One region of the Pseudomonas sp. S3_B08 genome, then DNA from elsewhere that is predicted to be linked to it. Evidence: predicted binding sites of a transcription regulator. Region 1 holds the regulator's gene; each other region holds the start of a gene.
What was found. Region 1 encodes sigma-54, which starts transcription at its own class of promoters, with help from an activator protein. Its sites were predicted from a motif close to ANTGGCATNNANNTTGCTNT; they were not measured.
Positions count from the first base shown of each region.

Region 2: a site for sigma-54 is predicted at 2,331-2,350, ahead of AB4N73_RS03960 (CmpA/NrtA family ABC transporter substrate-binding protein). Genes of this name have one in related genera too.
Region 3: a site for sigma-54 is predicted at 2,341-2,360, ahead of flhA (flagellar biosynthesis protein FlhA). Genes of this name have one in related genera too.

Region 1 covers NZ_CP162750.1:5,774,493-5,780,557, reverse strand. The annotation lists gene AB4N73_RS25965 (ATP-binding cassette domain-containing protein) at 1-79, opposite strand, end outside; gene AB4N73_RS25960 (KpsF/GutQ family sugar-phosphate isomerase) at 352-1,326, shown strand; gene AB4N73_RS25955 (KdsC family phosphatase) at 1,326-1,850, shown strand; gene lptC (LPS export ABC transporter periplasmic protein LptC) at 1,859-2,431, shown strand; gene lptA (lipopolysaccharide transport periplasmic protein LptA) at 2,418-2,963, shown strand; gene lptB (LPS export ABC transporter ATP-binding protein) at 2,963-3,688, shown strand; gene AB4N73_RS25935 (RNA polymerase factor sigma-54) at 3,855-5,345, shown strand; gene hpf (ribosome hibernation-promoting factor, HPF/YfiA family) at 5,419-5,727, shown strand; gene ptsN (PTS IIA-like nitrogen regulatory protein PtsN) at 5,739-6,065, shown strand, end outside.
Region 2 covers NZ_CP162750.1:836,307-842,371, forward strand. The annotation lists gene AB4N73_RS03955 (ANTAR domain-containing response regulator) at 417-992, opposite strand; gene AB4N73_RS03960 (CmpA/NrtA family ABC transporter substrate-binding protein) at 1,008-2,219, opposite strand; gene AB4N73_RS03965 (quinone-dependent dihydroorotate dehydrogenase) at 2,438-3,457, shown strand; gene rmf (ribosome modulation factor) at 3,756-3,971, opposite strand; gene rlmKL (bifunctional 23S rRNA (guanine(2069)-N(7))-methyltransferase RlmK/23S rRNA (guanine(2445)-N(2))-methyltransferase RlmL) at 4,502-6,065, shown strand, end outside.
Region 3 covers NZ_CP162750.1:578,527-584,591, forward strand. The annotation lists gene AB4N73_RS02730 (Ig-like domain-containing protein) at 1-1,160, opposite strand, end outside; gene AB4N73_RS02735 (DUF6124 family protein) at 1,437-1,796, opposite strand; gene flhA (flagellar biosynthesis protein FlhA) at 2,420-4,549, shown strand; gene flhF (flagellar biosynthesis protein FlhF) at 4,561-5,901, shown strand; gene fleN (flagellar synthesis regulator FleN) at 6,018-6,065, shown strand, end outside.

The DNA.
Region 1 (6,065 bases):
CGTTATTGAAAATGCTCCGCGCACCGCGCTTGAAGGAGACTCCCTTCAGCTCGACCGCGTAGGCGTTATCGGCACTCATCTAAACTCCTTGCGATGCAGCCTCTCACTGGGATGCCAGACTTTCCTCGGAAACACCTGCATCCCGGGCAGGCCGAACTGGCGGCGAACTATATCACTGCAAAGGCTGAGCGCCCAAGCGAGAACCCGGCCAAGATCGCCGACTGAAGAGGGCCTGAGCGACTTTCAGAGGGTTTTGGTAACCAGTAATGACAAAGCACGTCGAACTTGCGTGAGGCTTTGCCACATACCCGCTATAATCGCCGCCTTTTCATCGGCCCATACGATTCTGACATGAGCAAAACCCGCGACCTGATTCAATCGGCACAACGCACCATCCGCCTCGAAGTGGAAGCCGTCCAAGGCTTGATGGCCCATATCGACGCCGATTTCGTACGCGCTTGCGAGATGATTCTGGCCAGCAAGGGCCGTGTGGTCGTAGTCGGCATGGGCAAATCCGGGCACATCGGCAACAAGATCGCCGCCACCCTGGCCAGCACCGGCACTCCGGCGTTTTTTGTGCATCCGGCCGAAGCCAGCCACGGCGACATGGGCATGATCACCCGCGACGATGTGATTCTGGCCCTGTCGAACTCCGGCTCGACCAACGAAATCGTAACGCTGCTGCCATTGATCAAACGCCTGGGTATCCAGCTGATCAGCGTCACCGGCAATCCACAGTCGCCATTGGCGAAGGCTGCCGAGGTCAATCTCAATGTGCATGTCGAGCACGAAGCCTGCCCGCTGAATCTGGCACCGACCTCTTCGACCACGGCCGCGCTGGTCATGGGCGACGCCCTGGCCGTGGCCCTGCTGGAAGCGCGTGGTTTCACCGCTGAAGATTTCGCGTTCTCGCATCCGGGCGGTGCCCTTGGCCGTCGCCTGCTGCTGAAAGTCGAAAACGTCATGCACGCCGGACAGGAGCTGCCGCAGGTACAACGCGGTACCCTGCTCAAGGACGCGCTGATGGAAATGACCCGCAAGGGTCTGGGCATGACCGCTATTATTGAGGCCGATGGCAAGCTCGCCGGGATCTTCACCGACGGTGATTTGCGCCGCACGCTGGATCGCGCCATCGACATCCGCAGCGCCACCATCGACCAGGTGATGACTGCACACGGCAAGACCGCCCGGCCCGACATGCTCGCCGCCGAAGCCCTGAAAATCATGGAAGACCATCGAATCAACGCCCTGGTAGTCGTCGACGAGGAGGATCGCCCGATCGGCGCCTTCAACCTCTCCGATCTGCTGCGCGCAGGAGTCATGTAATGAGCAACGATCTGCTGCAACGTGGCAAAGCAATCAAACTGGCTGTGTTCGACGTCGACGGTGTGCTCACCGACGGGCGCCTGTACTTCCTCGAAGACGGCAGCGAGTTCAAGACCTTCAACACCCTCGACGGCCAGGGCATCAAGATGCTGATGAATGCCGGCGTACAAACGGCGATCATCAGTGGCCGCAAGACCCCGGTGGTCGAGCGACGCGCTAAGAACCTCGGCATCCCGCACCTGTTTCAGGGGCGCGAGGACAAACTGGTGGTACTCGACGGTCTGCTCGCGCAACTGGGCCTAAGCTATGAAGAAGTCGCCTATCTCGGTGACGATCTGCCAGACTTGCCGGTGATCCGCCGTGTAGGGCTGGGCATGGCGGTGGCCAACGCTGCCGATTTCGTCCGCGAACACGCCCACGGCGTTACCCGCGCCCGTGGCGGCGAAGGTGCCGCCCGCGAATTCTGCGAATTGATCCTGCGCGCCCAGGGCCGCCTCGAAGCGGCCAACGCCGCGTACCTGTGAGCCTGACCATGTTTAGCAAAAAGTTTCGCAATTTCCTGCTGTTCGGCTGCATCGCGGCGATTTTCGCTGCGGTGGGCTACTGGAACATCAGCCCGGAGCGCTTCCTCGACAAGCCGCCGGTCTCGGCCGCCGAGAATCCGATCGACTGGTACGCGACCAACACGCACACCATTCAGTACCTGCCCGACGGCAAGGTGCAGTACGAGATGACCTCCGACAAGGCCGAGCACGTCAAGGCCACCGATGTCACTCTGGTAACCAAGCCTGATTTGAACATGTACCGCGGCACCGACTTCCCGTGGCACGTGACCAGCGAGCGCGGCGAAGTGAATTCGGGCGGCACCGAAGTTGAATTGATCGATTCGGTCCGCGTACAGCGCACCGATGAGAAACAGCGCGGCACCCTGATCACCAGCACCCGCATGACCGTGTTCCCGCAGCAAGAATATGCGCAGACCGCGCAACCCGTTAGAATCGAGGGCGCTGGCGGCGTATCGACTGGCGTCGGAATGAAAGCGTACCTGAAGGACAGCAGGATACACCTGCAATCGAACGTAAGAGGACAGTATGAGGCTCGTTAAAACCCTCCCTATTTTGCTCAGTCTGGGCGCAGCACTGGGAAGCGCGAGCGCCTGGTCCCTGCCGAACGATCAGCAGCAGCCTATCCGCATTCAGGCCGACGACGCCCAACTGGACGACAAGAATGGCATCGCCACCTATAAAGGTGACGTGATCATTACCCAGGGCTCGATGATCGTTAAAGGCAACACCGTGACCATGACGCGCGCGCCCAATGGCGACATCGACGTGGTGACCTCGGTAGGCAACCTGGCTTACTTCGAGCAGTTGCAGACCCAGGGCGACGCCAACCCGGTCAAGGGCTACGGCGTGACGATTCAATACCACGCCCAGCAGAACCGGGTGGTGCTGATCGACAAGGCCAAGGTTATCGACAAGGATAACAACGTCACCCAGGGCGAAAAAATCGTCTACGACACCGTGAAGAAGCTGGCCAGCGCCGGTCGCGCCACAGGCAGTAAGGTCACCGAATCGCGTCCGCGCATCGACATGGTGATCCAGCCGAAGAAGAAAACCGAAGAGAAATCCCAGTAATGGCAACTCTGAAAGCTCAGCACCTGGCCAAGGCCTATAAAAGCCGCCAGGTCGTGCGTGACGTCAGCCTGTCGATCGACAGCGGGCAGATCGTCGGCTTGCTCGGCCCGAACGGCGCCGGCAAGACGACGTGCTTCTACATGATCGTCGGCTTGGTGCAGGCTGATCAGGGCCGTGTGCTGATCGATGATCTGGACGTCAGCCACCAGCCGATGCACGGCCGCGCCAAGGCCGGTATCGGCTATCTGCCGCAAGAAGCGTCGATCTTCCGTAAACTGTCGGTCGCCGACAACATCATGGCGATCCTCGAGACCCGCCCGGAGCTGGACAAGGCCGGTCGTCGCAAGGAGCTGGAAAGCCTGCTGCAGGAATTCCACATCAGCCACATCCGCGACAACCTCGGCATGAGCCTGTCCGGTGGTGAACGCCGCCGGGTGGAAATCGCTCGCGCCCTGGCGACGGCACCGAAATTCATACTGCTCGACGAACCGTTCGCCGGTGTCGACCCGATCTCGGTCGGCGACATCAAGCAGATCATCCATCACCTCAAGGCCAAGGGCATCGGCGTGCTGATCACCGACCACAACGTGCGTGAGACGCTGGATATTTGCGAAACCGCTTACATCGTCAACGACGGTCAACTGATCGCTGAAGGCGATGCCGAGACCATCCTGGCCAACGATCTGGTCAAGGAAGTGTATCTGGGTCACGAGTTCCGCCTGTAAGCGCGACAGCGCTGTATCGATTCAAGGCGCATTTATCCGCTTTAATTGTTACAGCGCTCTAGGCAAACACTTCAGTTTCAGGCATATAATTTGCTTAAGTTTGGCGCTTCGGCGCCCTGTAGTGGATGGCGCAAAGCGCCGGCGAATAAGGTGTTAAGCCCCTGCCATGAAACCATCGCTAGTCTTGAGAATGGGCCAGCAGCTGACGATGACACCGCAGCTGCAACAGGCCATCCGCCTGCTCCAATTGTCGACCCTGGACCTGCAACAGGAGATCCAGGAGGCTCTGGAATCCAATCCGATGCTCGAGCGCCAGGAAGAAGGCGACGACTTCGACAACGCCGATCCGCTGGCCGACAACGCCGAACAGAAGCCCGCCGAAATCCAGGAACCCTCCTACCAGGAAACCGCCCCGACGGTGGATAACCTCGAGGATGGCGATTGGAACGAGCGCATCCCCAACGAACTGCCAGTGGATACTGCCTGGGAAGACGTCTACCAGACCAGCGCCAGCAGCCTGCCGAGCAGCGATGACGATGAGTGGGATTTCACCACTCGCACGTCGGCCGGCGAGAGCCTGCAGAGTCATCTGCTCTGGCAACTGAACCTGGCGCCGATGTCCGACACCGATCGCCTGATCGCCGTGACCCTGATCGACTGCATCAACAATCAGGGCTATCTGGACGAAACACTCGAAGAAATTCTTGAAGCGTTCGATCCGGAACTGGACATCGAGCTCGACGAAATCGAAGCCGTCCTGCATCGCATCCAGCAATTCGAGCCCGCTGGTATCGGCGCCCGCAACCTCAGCGAATGCCTGCTGCTGCAATTGCGCCAGCTGCCCGCGAAGACGCCGTGGCTGACCGAGGCCAAACGGCTTGTCGCCGATTACATCGACCTGCTCGGCAGCCGCGATTACAGCCAGTTGATGCGGCGCATGAAGCTCAAGGAAGACGAGCTGCGCCAGGTCATCGAACTGGTGCAGAGCCTCAATCCGCGTCCCGGCTCACAGATCGAGTCGACCGAAGCCGAATACGTCATTCCCGACGTGATCGTGCGCAAGGACAACGAGCGCTGGCTGGTCGAGCTGAACCAGGAATCGGTGCCTCGCCTGCGCGTCAACGCCCAGTACGCCGGTTTTGTGAAGCGTGCCGACACCAGCGCCGACAACACTTTCATGCGCAACCAGTTGCAGGAGGCCCGCTGGTTCATCAAGAGCCTGCAGAGCCGCAACGAAACCCTGATGAAAGTGGCCACGCAGATCGTCGAACATCAGCGCGGCTTCCTCGAGTACGGCGACGAAGCAATGAAGCCGTTGGTATTGCATGACATCGCCGAAGCGGTCGGCATGCACGAATCGACGATTTCCCGGGTGACCACACAAAAATTCATGCATACCCCGCGCGGTATTTATGAGCTGAAATACTTTTTCTCCAGCCACGTCAGCACCTCCGAAGGCGGCGAATGCTCGTCCACGGCGATCCGCGCGATCATCAAGAAACTGGTCGCTGCGGAAAATCAGAAAAAGCCGTTGAGTGACAGCAAGATCGCTGGTTTACTGGAGGCACAAGGCATTCAGGTGGCTCGCCGCACCGTCGCCAAGTACCGCGAATCCCTCGGAATCGCGCCTTCGAGCGAACGCAAGCGGTTGATGTAAGCCACGTTACAGCGTTCCAGTGGCAGGCTTTTCGGCCTGCCGCTTTATGCACTGGCAACGAAGGAGAAGCTGTATGCAAGTCAACATCAGTGGACACCAACTGGAAGTGACCCAACCTCTGCGTTCCTACATCGAGGAAAAACTCCAGCGACTGGAGCGACATTTCGACAAGATCACCAACGTGCAGGTCACGATGTGCGTCGAAAAGCTGAAACAGAAGATCGAAGCCACCTTGCATATTCCCGGCAGTGAAGTGGTCGCCAACGCAGAAGATACCGACATGTACGCTGCGATCGACTCACTTACCGACAAGCTGGATCGCCAACTCAAAAAGCATAAGGAAAAGACCCAGAGCCTCCTCCAGGGCGCGACCGGTCGTTAACACCCCTATCCATGATCCGACTTGAAACCATCCTGACCCCCGGCCGTTCCCAAGTGAACGCGCCGGGCGGCAGCAAGAAAAAAGCCCTCGAACAGATTGCCAACCTGATCCACCGCGAAGTGCCGGATCTGGCGATGCAGGATGTCTTCGAGGCGCTGATCGCCCGTGAAAAACTCGGCTCCACCGGTTTTGGCAACGGCATCGCCATTCCCCACTGCCGCCTCAAGGGCTGCGCGGGGCCAGTGAGCGCCCTGCTGCACCTCGAAGCCCCGATCGATTTCGACGCCATCGACGGCGCTCCGGTGGACCTGTTGTTCGTATTGCTGGTCCCGGAAGCC
Region 2 (6,065 bases), 1.0 Mb from region 1:
AAAAGAGTCTCGAAAGGAGTCATGCACAGCAGGTGGAGCGCCTCACGGCCGCACCACCGGCCCCGTTCTGTGGGGCCAAAACGCAAAAACGCCGCTACCTGATTCGCCGAGGGGCGAACGGGGTGAGCGACGTCTTTGTCGTAGGTGGGGCAACCGCCGTTGGTTACCTGTGCGGTTTACTTAGCGAGATTTGTGCCAACAGCTGAAAAGCGAAAGCCCCTCACCCTAGCCCTCTCCCAGAGGGAGAGGGAACCGAGCGGGGGATGGCCGAATCATTTGCCGATCTGAACGATTTCGAGTGAATCCATAATCGACTCGGTCGTTCAGGTCGGCGGACAGCGCCAGACAACGCGGTCGGTCCCCTCTCCCTCCGGGAAAGGGCTAGGGTGAGGGGCTCTTGATTTGCAGCGAAAACTTCAGCCCAGCAACTCGCTCATGGCAATGATCTGCTCCGCCACCTGAATCAGCTTCTGCTGGCGGCTCATCGCCTGGCGGCGCATCAGCGTATAGGCCTCTTCCTCGTTGCAGTCCTTCATCTTCATCAGCAACCCCTTGGCCAGTTCGATGCGCTTGCGCTCGGCCAGTTGCTGATCGCGCGCCTGCAATTGCGCGCGCAAGGCCTGGTCACTCTCGAAGCGCGCCATCGCCACGTCGAGAATCGGCTGCAACCGTTGTGCGTGAATGCCTTCGACGATGTAGGCACTGACCCCGGACTTGATCGCCTGACGCATCACCCCCGGGTCATGTTCGTCGGTAAACATCACAATCGGCCGGGGCTGGTCGCGGCTGACCAGCACTACTTGCTCCATAACATCGCGGCTCGGTGACTCGGTATCGATCAGGATCACGTCCGGGCGCACTGTTTCGACGCGCGCCGGCAGGTCGATGGTCAGGCCGGACTCGTCGATTACCTCGAAGCCGGCCTCGGTCAGCGCCGCTTTCAGGCGTCCGACTTTTTTCGCGGTGTCGTTGATCAGCAGAATGCGCAACATGTTCGCGGTCTCCTGTCAGCGCTGGGCGAGAAGGGGGGCGGTGTCGCTCAGGGCATGCAGCTTGAAACTGCGCGCATAGCCCGCCGGGTCGCTGCCGTCCCAGACCTTGCCGTCGAGCAACTGGCTGCTGCGCAGGTCTGCGTACGAAGTCGCAACGCCGACCGCGCTGGCGGCCTCGCGATACAGATCCAGGCGCTGAACCTGACGGGCGACGGCCAGATAATCCGGATCCTCGCGCAACAGACCCCAGCGACGAAACTGGGTCATGAACCACATGCCGTCGGAGAGGTACGGCAGATTGACCTCGCCACCGCCGTGAAAACGCAGCGCATGCGAGTCCTGCCAGCGATTGCCGAGGCCGTCGGCGTAATCCCCCATGAAACGCGGCTCGATGCACGGGGTGGGGGTGTCGAGGTATTCGGCGGCACTGAGCAATTGCGCGGTGCTGCGGCGGTTCTCCGGGCTTTCTTCGATGAAGCGGCTGGCCTCAAGGATGGCCATGACCAGCGCCCGCGCGGTGTTGGGGTATTGCTCGACAAATTCCCGGGTGCAACCGAGGACTTTTTCCGGGTGGTCGGGCCAGATGCTCTGGCTGGTCGCCAGGGTGAAACCGAGATTCTGCTGCACGGCGCTGGCCGCCCACGGTTCGCCGACGCAAAAGCCGTCGATGCGCCCGGCTCGCAGGTGCGCGACCATTTGCGGCGGCGGCACTACCACGCTGTCGACGTCCTGCAACGGATGAATGCCCTGGCTCGCCAGCCAGTAATAAAGCCACATCGCATGGGTGCCGGTGGGAAAGGTCTGGGCGAAGGTCAGTTTTGCGCGGCTTTGGTGCACGTGCCGATCGAGCGCTTCAGGACTGTTCACGCCAGCCTGTTGCAAGCCATGGGACAGGTTCAGGCTCTGGCCATTCTGGTTCAGGCCCATCAGCACCGCCATGTCGGTCGGGGCAACGCCGCCGATGCCCAGGTGCACCGCATAAATCAGCCCGTACAGACTGTGCGCGGCATCCAGTTCGCCGCTGACCAGTTTGTCGCGCAGGTTGGCCCATGAGGCCTGACGTTTGAGGTTCAGCGTCAGGCCGTAGGGTTGGGCGAAGCCCTGGGTGGCGGCGACCACCACCGAGGCGCAGTCGCTCAGCGCCATGAAGCCGAGATTGATCGCGCTCTTTTCCGGCGCATCGCTGCCATTGACCCAGGCCAGAGGCCCCAAGGACGTTTCGTTCATACGCTACCTCAAAAAAAACGTCGTCCCGGATTCTGCGCAGGCAAAACCCGGGGACGACGCCATTGTCCTGGCCTGCGCGCCGTCATTGGTCGGCAGACTGATGAGCAGGGTGGTGCAAGGCATATGCCAGTCGCCTGATTCGCGCAGGCGCCTCGCGCCGGGGGACGATGCCCGGCTATAATCGCCGCCTCTTTTCGCCGCCCGAGTCATTGCCGCCCATGTACACCCTGGCCCGTCAGCTGTTGTTCAAACTTTCCCCGGAAACCTCCCACGATCTGTCGCTGGATCTGATCGGCGCGGGTGGACGTTTGGGCCTCAACGGCTTGCTGTGCAAGGCACCGGCGAAAATGCCGGTGACCGTCATGGGCCTGCAGTTCCCGAACCCGGTAGGGCTGGCGGCAGGTCTGGACAAGAACGGCGCGGCCATCGACGGCTTTGCGCAGTTGGGTTTCGGCTTTGTCGAAATCGGTACCGTGACCCCGCGTCCGCAGCCGGGTAACCCGAAACCACGGATCTTCCGCCTGCCGGAAGCCGAGGCGATCATCAACCGCATGGGCTTCAACAACCTTGGCGTGGATAACCTGCTGGCGCGGGTCGCTGCGGCGAAATACCAGGGCGTGCTGGGCATCAATATCGGCAAGAACTTCGACACCCCGGTCGAGCGCGCGGTCGACGATTACCTGATCTGCCTGGACAAGGTTTACGCCCACGCCAGCTACGTCACCGTCAACGTCAGCTCGCCAAACACCCCGGGCCTGCGCAGCCTGCAGTTCGGTGACTCGCTCAAGCAATTGCTCGCTGATCTGGCCACGCGTCGCGCCGAACTGGCCCTGCGTCACGGCAAGCATGTGCCGCTGGCGATCAAGATCGCGCCGGACATGACCGACGAAGAAACTGCGCAGGTCGCCCAGGCGTTGATCGAAACCGGCATGGATGCGGTGATCGCCACCAATACGACTTTGAGCCGTGTCGGCGTCGAAGGCATGGAGCATGGCGACGAGGCGGGCGGTCTGTCGGGTGCGCCGGTGCGTGAAAAGAGCACCCATACCGTGAAGGTGCTGGCGGGCGAATTGGCCGGGCGTTTGCCGATCATTGCTGCGGGCGGGATTACCGAGGGCAAGCACGCGGCGGAGAAGATCACGGCCGGTGCAAGCCTGGTGCAGATCTATTCGGGCTTCATCTACAAAGGCCCGGCGCTGATTCGTGAATCGGTAGACGCCATCGCCGCGTTGCGCTGAGGATTGCCGAGGCCTTGGGGAGCCTTTGTGGCGAGGGGATTTATCCCCGCTGGGCTGCTCAGCAGCCCCAAACCTTCCACAGTGATATGCCAGGTAGATTGAAGTTCGGACTTCGCGACTGCTGCGCAGCCGAGCGGGGATAAATCCCCTCGCCACGTGGATCCCGGTTAACCCTTTTTGCAGGCATAAAAAAGGGCTCCTCGAAGGAGCCCCTGGGCCGTAGCCCGCCGTCCGGGAAGGACGTGCGTGGTTAATTCAATGCAAATTCAGATTGTCGTGTCGGAATAAATGCCCTGTGTCAGCCGACGGCGTGAAGTTCGTTGAGTCTGTGGATTCCCGCAGTGCCGGTCATACCGTCCCAGTTGTCGCCGCGTCCTTCTCGCCAGCCGTTGATCCAGGCTTGACGTACCGACGGTAGAGTAAATGGGCAAAGCTCACGGGATTTGCCACCAACGCCATATTGATATCCGCGCAAAAATGCTCTTTCCAACGGATCACGCTTAAGTCTTCTCATAGGGTGTTTCCCTCACTTGTTGACTGTAGTGTCGCGTTGACCTCAATTGAGGTCTGGCAGAAAAAACCTGCCATCGTGCGGCTCGCTGCCGGCGTGGCGAGCCAAGGTGTTGACGCCGTTGCGACGTCAACCTGTGCTCAGTTCTAACCAATGAGTCACACCGAGGGAATGATCGTTTTGTCATAAGCACGTAACGTAAAGGATGCTATGGCGATAAGTAACCGCGTATTTATTCAACGTTCATTGCGCAAACCCCGGTATGATCGGCGCCCCGCTGACTCAGGGGGTTAATCCTTTAGTGAGAATGACCCACGTTTGCGCTTGGGTAATATTCGACGAAGGGTCGCTTTCAGTCTTTTTGTTTCACCAACTTTTTTATCTGTCCCGGCATCTAAGCTCTTTTAACCCGAGCAGCGGGGATGGAACGGCACACCTTCGTGCCACGCGGGCGCTCTTTCAGAAAAGCGCCTGATTGAAAACCGGGTCGGCAATGCGTTGCCGGCCCACTAGCCAAAGGCTCTGGAATTACCATGTCCGATCGTTTCGAACTCTTCCTCACTTGCCCCAAAGGCCTTGAAGGCCTGCTCATCGAGGAAGCCGTCGGGCTTGGCCTTGAAGAAGCGCGCGAGCACACCTCCGCCGTGCGTGGCATGGCGACCATGGAAACCGCTTATCGCCTGTGCCTCTGGTCGCGTCTGGCCAACCGTGTGTTGCTGGTGCTCAAGCGTTTCCCGATGAAGGACGCCGAAGACCTCTACCACGGCGTGCTCGACATCGACTGGCAGGATCACATGCTCAGCGACGGCACCCTGGCCGTCGAATTCAGCGGCCACGGCTCGGGCATCGACAACACCCACTTCGGCGCGCTGAAAGTCAAAGATGCCATCGTCGACAAACTGCGCACGCCACAGGGCGATCGTCCATCCATCGACAAACTCAACCCGGACCTGCGCATTCACCTGCGACTGGATCGCGGCGAAGCGATTCTGTCCCTCGACCTGTCCGGCCACAGCCTGCACCAGCGTGGCTATCGCTTGCAGCAGGGTGCGGCGCCGCTGAAGGAAAACCTCGCGGCGGCAATCCTCATTCGTTCCGGTTGGCCGCGCATTGCCGCCGAAGGTGGCGCACTGGCTGACCCGATGTGCGGTGTCGGTACGTTCCTCGTCGAAGCGGGGATGATCGCTGCCGACATGGCGCCGAACCTGCGTCGCGAGCAGTGGGGCTTTACCGCGTGGCTCGGTCATGTGCCGGCACTGTGGAAAAAACTCCACGAAGAAGCCGTCGAGCGTGCCGCCGCCGGTCTGGCCAAACCGCCGCTGTGGATTCGCGGTTACGAAGCCGATCCACGACTGATTCAGCCAGGCCGCAATAACGTTGAGCGCGCCGGCCTCAGCGAGTGGATCAAGATCTACCAGGGCGAAGTGGCGACCTTCGAGCCGCGCCCGGACCAGAACCAGAAAGGTCTGGTCATCTGCAACCCGCCGTACGGCGAGCGTCTCGGTGACGAAGCCAGCCTGCTGTATCTCTACCAGAATCTCGGCGAGCGTCTGCGTCAGGCCTGCCTGAACTGGGAAGCGGCGGTGTTCACCGGCGCCCCGGATCTGGGCAAGCGCATGGGTATCCGCAGCCATAAGCAGTATTCGTTCTGGAACGGCGCGCTGCCGTGCAAACTGCTGCTGATCAAGGTTCTGCCGGATCAGTTCGTCACTGGCGAACGTCGCACCCCGGAACAGCGCCAGGCCGAGCGCGAGCAAGCGGCTTACGACCAGACCCCGGACGAGCCGCAAGAGCGCAAGTTCAACAAGAACGGCAACCCGATCAAGCCGACGCCAGCCCCGGCGCCAGTGATCGAACAGCCGCGCCTGAGCGAAGGCGGGCAGATGTTTGCCAATCGCTTGCAGAAAAATCTCAAGGCAATGGGCAAGTGGGTCAAGCGCGAAGGCATCGATTGCTACCGCGTTTACGATGCCGACATGCCGGAATACGCGATGGCCATCGACCTGTACCACGACTGGGTGCACGTTCAGGAATACGCCGCGCCGAAATCCATCGACCCGGAAAAAGCCTCGGCGCGCATGTTCGATGCGCTGGCGG
Region 3 (6,065 bases), 770 kb from region 1:
GCGAAGCCTGTTATCTGAAGCTTCACTCCATCCGGATTAGCCAAAACGTCAATCGGCACTGTGGGCGGGTTCAAGGTTGGGGGTGGCAGGACAAGTTGCAGGCCAATGACGGTATACACCTGATACGGAAACTGCGTGGCGCTAGCGAAGTCATTGCTCTTGTCCTCCGATACCCAGAATTCCAGTTTCAACAGCGATCCTTCTTTCAATTCTTTCAGAAAAGCTATGAGCAGCGGTTTATCCCAGAACCCCTGACTGACCCAGGTCGCATTCACCTTGTGGGTGTCACCATTCCAGAATTGCAGGACGTGCGCCGAGCCGTCAGGTTTCTGGCCGGTGAGCTTCAACCACACCTGCTGACCGACCTGGATTCCCGTCCAGTCGCGTGCTCGCAGCGTGGCGTCCTGGCCCCTCAGTGCGGCCACGTCGAGCATGCCGTCCACGGCCTCAGCGATTATCGGCGAGTTGTACACCTTCTGATTGGCGGTGATAGTGATCGGGGTCGTCGCCGACTCATTGTTGTTGGTCAATTGATCGCGCACCCTGGCGAAGACCGAATGGGTGCCGTCGCCAATCAACTGCAATTCGGCAGCCGTCAGGGTATGGTTGATCGGGCTTGTGGGGTTGGGAAATGTGATGCTCCAGGTGCCTATGGTGAGCGTGACCGTGTCGTGAGGCCGTGAGTAACCGACGGTGATCGTGATGACTGCCGTCTGCCCCGGTGCGACGCTGGGTGGATGGCTGACGGTGACGGTAGGCGCCGGGTTGTTGTAGAGCAGCTTGAGTGTGGGTGAGTCAGCGTCGTTACCGCTGGCTCGGGTCACTCTGTAGCGGACATCGTTGACACCGTTTGTGAACCAGCTCGCCGGCACGTGCAAAAGAATGCGTTCCTGCTCCTCACCGGGATAGATGGTTTTGCTGATGCCGGTGTTGACTCCGTTGACAAAAATAGTCACGACGTCATAAGCCGCCATGACCCAATTCCGCAAGCCGGTTATGGGGTCGATGACAAGTTCGACCCCAGATGGAGTGAATGCCGAGAGAGGAAGGCCACCATCAGCAGTACCTGGAGGCAGCACCGGTGTTATCCATTGCGGGGGGTACACGGGATACAAGGCCAGGGCAGCGTTGGCTTCGGTTGAATGGACTTGAACGCTCATTCTGTTCTCCAGGAACAATGGCAGGCAAGGTTCATCACAACGCAAAACGAGGCGCCCGTCACCTGTCAGATCTGACAGGTGGGGACGGTTATCCGACCAATGGTATCGCTGAAGGGGTGGGCGCTCCTGCGCCGCCGAGAGGCCTAGCTCGCGCAAGCTGCACTCGACAGGATCTTCAGCCGCTGCAAGATTTGCATCCAAGAAGATCAAAATGTGGGAGCGAGCTTGCTCGCCAAAAGGCCGGCTCTCTCACTCGAATCACTCAGCCGAACCGCATCATCCAGGCAACTCCAGATTATCCAGCACCCGATTTACCGCCAGTTCCCCGAGCATGATCAGTTGCGCAATCCCCATCAGCGTTCGGCGCTGCGATGGTTTGACCGGCCCGGCGAATTCCTGGGCGATGGTTTTGGCCGAGGCGAGGGTTTCGCAGGCGTTGGCCAGGAGGTCTTCGTTTTTGGTGTCGGCGGTGACGGCGTACATGGCGCGGGGGCTGAAGGGTGGTGGGGTCGAGCCGGGTGGGCAGAGGTAGTGGTCGAGGGCGCGATCGGCGGCTTGGTGGAGTTTTTTTGAATCGAGGGATTCGTAGGTGGAGGTGGGGGCGGATTCGGGCGGGTTGGGTGTTGGTTTGATCATGGTGAAGCTCCTGAGGTTATGGAGCCACGTTCCCCCTGTCGCTAAACAAGTGAAGGTGGCAGCTGTACGCAGGTTAGCGAACCGGTCTCAGGCACCCCGGTAGACCCGAAGGTCTCCCGCATACAGCCGCCATAACGTTATTGCGGGCGAAAAATCCCGCAACGAAGCCATGATCGCTGATGCACTGAGTTGGTCCGAGTCGCTAAACCCGATCGCTGATTCGTCAGCGACCGGACCACAATAGAATCCGACCCCAAAGCGCACAAGCCGGCGGATTCTGGCTTGGCTGTAGGCAATGGCGCAAGGATTTGTAGCCTTGAGACCGTGTCTGCTGGTGTCTTGTAAACAGCTTCGTTTAAATCGAAAAAAATGCGCCGCATTCGAAGGCCTCTTCGCGAGCAGGCTCGCTCCCACAGGGGCCGTATTCCAAATGTCCGATTGGGAATGCATGTCAAACTGTGGGAGCGAGCCTGCTCGCGAAGGGGCCAGCCCAATCAGCCGATAAATCCCAAGTAAACCCTCTCTATTTCATTCCCCGGCAAAAGTTGGAAAGCTTCTTGCAATAGCCGCCCTGCGCCCGTTCGGGGCGTCAAAAGTTTGCTTTAAAGGAACGGGGAAAACCGGTGGATCGCACTCAGTTATTCAATACAGCACGCACCAACGTTGCCGATCTCAGTCGAGGCAATCTGGGCGTGCCGTTGTTGCTGCTGGTCATGCTGGCGATGATGATGTTGCCGGTACCGCCGTTCCTGCTCGACGTCTTCTTTACCTTCAACATTGCCCTGTCCATCGTCGTCCTGCTGGTCTGCGTGTATGCGCTGCGGCCGCTGGATTTCGCCGTGTTCCCGACGATTCTGCTGGTGGCGACGCTGCTGCGACTGGCGCTGAACGTGGCCTCGACGCGAGTGGTCATGCTCCACGGTCAGGACGGCCACGCCGCTGCCGGTAAGGTGATTCAGGCGTTCGGTGAGGTGGTGATTGGCGGTAACTACGTGGTCGGTATCGTGGTCTTCGCGATCCTCATGATCATCAACTTCGTCGTGGTGACCAAGGGTGCCGGGCGGATTTCCGAGGTGAGCGCGCGCTTCACCCTCGATGCGATGCCCGGCAAACAAATGGCGATCGACGCCGACCTCAACGCCGGCCTGATCGACCAGAATCAAGCCAAGTCGCGCCGTCAGGAAGTCGCCCAGGAGGCGGAGTTCTACGGTTCGATGGACGGTGCCAGCAAGTTCGTCCGTGGTGACGCCATCGCCGGCCTGCTGATTCTGTTCATCAACCTCATCGGCGGCATGGCCGTGGGTATCTTCCAGCACGGCATGAGCTTCGGCGATGCGGGCAAGGTTTACGCCTTGCTGACCATCGGTGACGGTTTAGTGGCGCAATTGCCATCACTGTTGTTATCTACAGCAGCGGCGATCATGGTGACCCGTGCGTCCGGCTCGGAAGACATGGGCAAGCAGATCAACCGCCAGATGTTCGCCTCGCCGAAAGCACTGGCGGTGGCCGCTGGTTTGATGGCGGTGATGGGGCTGGTGCCGGGCATGCCGCACTTCTCCTTCCTGAGCATGGCCGCGCTGGCCGCAGGCGGCGCTTACCTGTTCTGGAAGAAGCAGAACGTCGCCAAGGTCGTGGCGCTGGAAGAGGTCAAGCGTCAGCAGGAACTGCTGCCGTCGCCGGCCCGCGCCATGGAAACCAAAGAACTGGGCTGGGACGACGTGACGCCGATCGACATGATCGGCCTGGAAGTCGGCTATCGCCTGATTCCGCTGGTGGACCGCAATCAGGGTGGGCAATTGCTCGCGCGGATCAAGGGTGTGCGCAAGAAGCTCTCGCAGGATCTGGGCTTTCTGATGCCGACCGTGCATATCCGCGACAACCTCGATCTGGCGCCGAGCGCGTATCGGCTGACGCTGATGGGCGTGATTCTCGCCGAGGCCGAGATCTACCCGGATCGCGAACTGGCGATCAACCCGGGTCAGGTCTACGGCTCGCTCAACGGTATCAACGCCAAAGATCCGGCTTTCGGCCTGGAGGCGGTGTGGATCGAAATCAGCCAGCGCGCCCAGGCGCAATCGCTCGGCTACACCGTGGTCGATGCGAGCACCGTGGTCGCCACCCACTTGAACCAGATTCTGTACAAGCACTCCAGTGAGCTGATTGGCCACGAGGAAGTGCAGCAACTCATGCAATTGCTGGCCAAGAGCTCGCCGAAACTGGCGGAAGAGCTGGTGCCGGGCGTGGTTTCGCTGTCGCAGTTGCTCAAGGTCCTGCAAGCGCTGCTCGCCGAGCACGTGCCGGTGCGCGACATTCGCAGCATCGCCGAAGCGATCGCGAACAACGCTGCCAAGAGTCAAGATACCGCCGCGCTGGTCGCCGCTGTGCGGGTCGGCGTATCCCGTGCAATCGTCCAAAGCATTGTAGGCACTGAGTCCGAGCTGCCTGTAATCACATTGGAACCAAGGTTGGAACAGATATTGCTCAATAGTCTGCAGAAGGCAGGACAAGGCTCGGAAGAGGGCGTTCTGCTGGAGCCGAGCATGGCCGAGAAGCTGCAACGTTCGTTGATCGAAGCGGCCCAGCGTCAGGAAATGCAAGGCCAACCGGTGATCCTGCTGGTAGCAGGCCCGATTCGCGCGATGCTCTCGCGTTTCGGCCGCCTCGCAGTGCCAGGGCTGCATGTACTGGCCTACCAGGAAGTACCGGACAACAAGCAAGTGACCATCGTTGCGACAGTAGGGCCCAACGGCTGAGGTAGTGGTTTATGCAAGTTAAGCGTTTTTTCGCCGCCGATATGCGTCAGGCCATGAAGCTGGTTCGCGATGAACTGGGCGCTGATGCCGCCATCATCGGCAACCGCCGCATCGCCGGCGGCGTCGAGTTGACGGCGGCTCTGGATTACAAATTGTCGGCGCTGGCGCCACGGGTTCCGAACATGGAACTCGAAGACGAGCTGCGCAAGACCCAGTCGCGCATCGTCACCGCCCAGGCCGAGCTGAGCCTGCGTGGCGAAGCCGACGGCAACACCAATCAGCAGTTGTTCGCCGGGCTGCCGTTGACCGCAGGCCTGCCGCTGACTGCTGCCGAACCGTTGAGCGAGCCGACCTACGCCGCGCCGACGCGCCCGGCCGCAGCGCCTGCGCAGGCCTCGGCGGGTGTCGATCCGCGTGCACTGGATTCGATGCGTTTTGAATTGAACAGCCTGCGCGAGCTGATGGAAGTGCAGCTCGGCACCCTGGCCTGGAATCAGCTGCAAGGCAGCCGTCCGGCCCAGGCCAATCTGTATCGCCGTCTGCAGCGCATCGGCCTGTCCGGCCCGCTGTCGCGCGATCTGTTGGCGATGATCACCGATATCGAAGAACCCCGTCAGGCCTGGCGCATGCTGCTCGCGCACCTGGCGCGGATGATTGCCGTGCCGGAAGTCGAGCCGCTGGAAGAGGGCGGTGTGATTGCCATGGTCGGCCCCGCCGGCATGGGCAAGACCACCACGCTGGCCAAGCTCGCCGCGCGTTATGTGCTCAAGTACGGCGCGCAGAACGTTGCACTGGTGAGCATGGACAGCTTCCGCATCGGCGCGCAGGAACAATTGAAAACCCTCGGGCGCATCCTCAACGTGCCGGTAACGCACGTCGATCCGGGTCAATCGCTGGTGCAGGCATTGGATCCACTGCTACGCAAACGCGTGGTTTTGATCGATACTGCCGGGCTGCAAGCCAGTGATCCGGCGTTGCGCATGCAGCTTGAGAGCCTGGCCGGGCGTGGCATTCGCTCAAAAAATTATCTGGTCCTGGCAACCACCAGCCAGAAACAGGTTCTAACCGCCGCTTATCACAGTTACAAGCGTTGCGGGCTGGCCGGCTGCATCCTGACTAAACTGGATGAAACGGCCAGTCTCGGCGAAGTGTTGAGCCTGGCGATCAGTCATGAATTGCCGGTCGCGTACCTGACCGATGGCCCACGGATTCCGGATGATCTGCATCTGCCGCGTCGTCATCAATTGGTCAGCCGCGCCGTCAGCGTGCAAATGCAGGAAGAACCCAGCGAAGAAGCCATGGCTGACATGTTCGCTGATATCTATCACAGCCCGACCAAGCAGGTTGGCTGAGGTAATCATGAACAGTTTTTGTACCTACATCGATGGTCTGCCACGCATTGTTCCGATCAGGAACGCGCAGCCAGTAATGTGGCCTCCGTCTATGCAAGACAAGGTAAAGAAATAACATGGGCAGCATGCATCCCGTACAGGTGATCGCGGTGACCGGCGGCAAA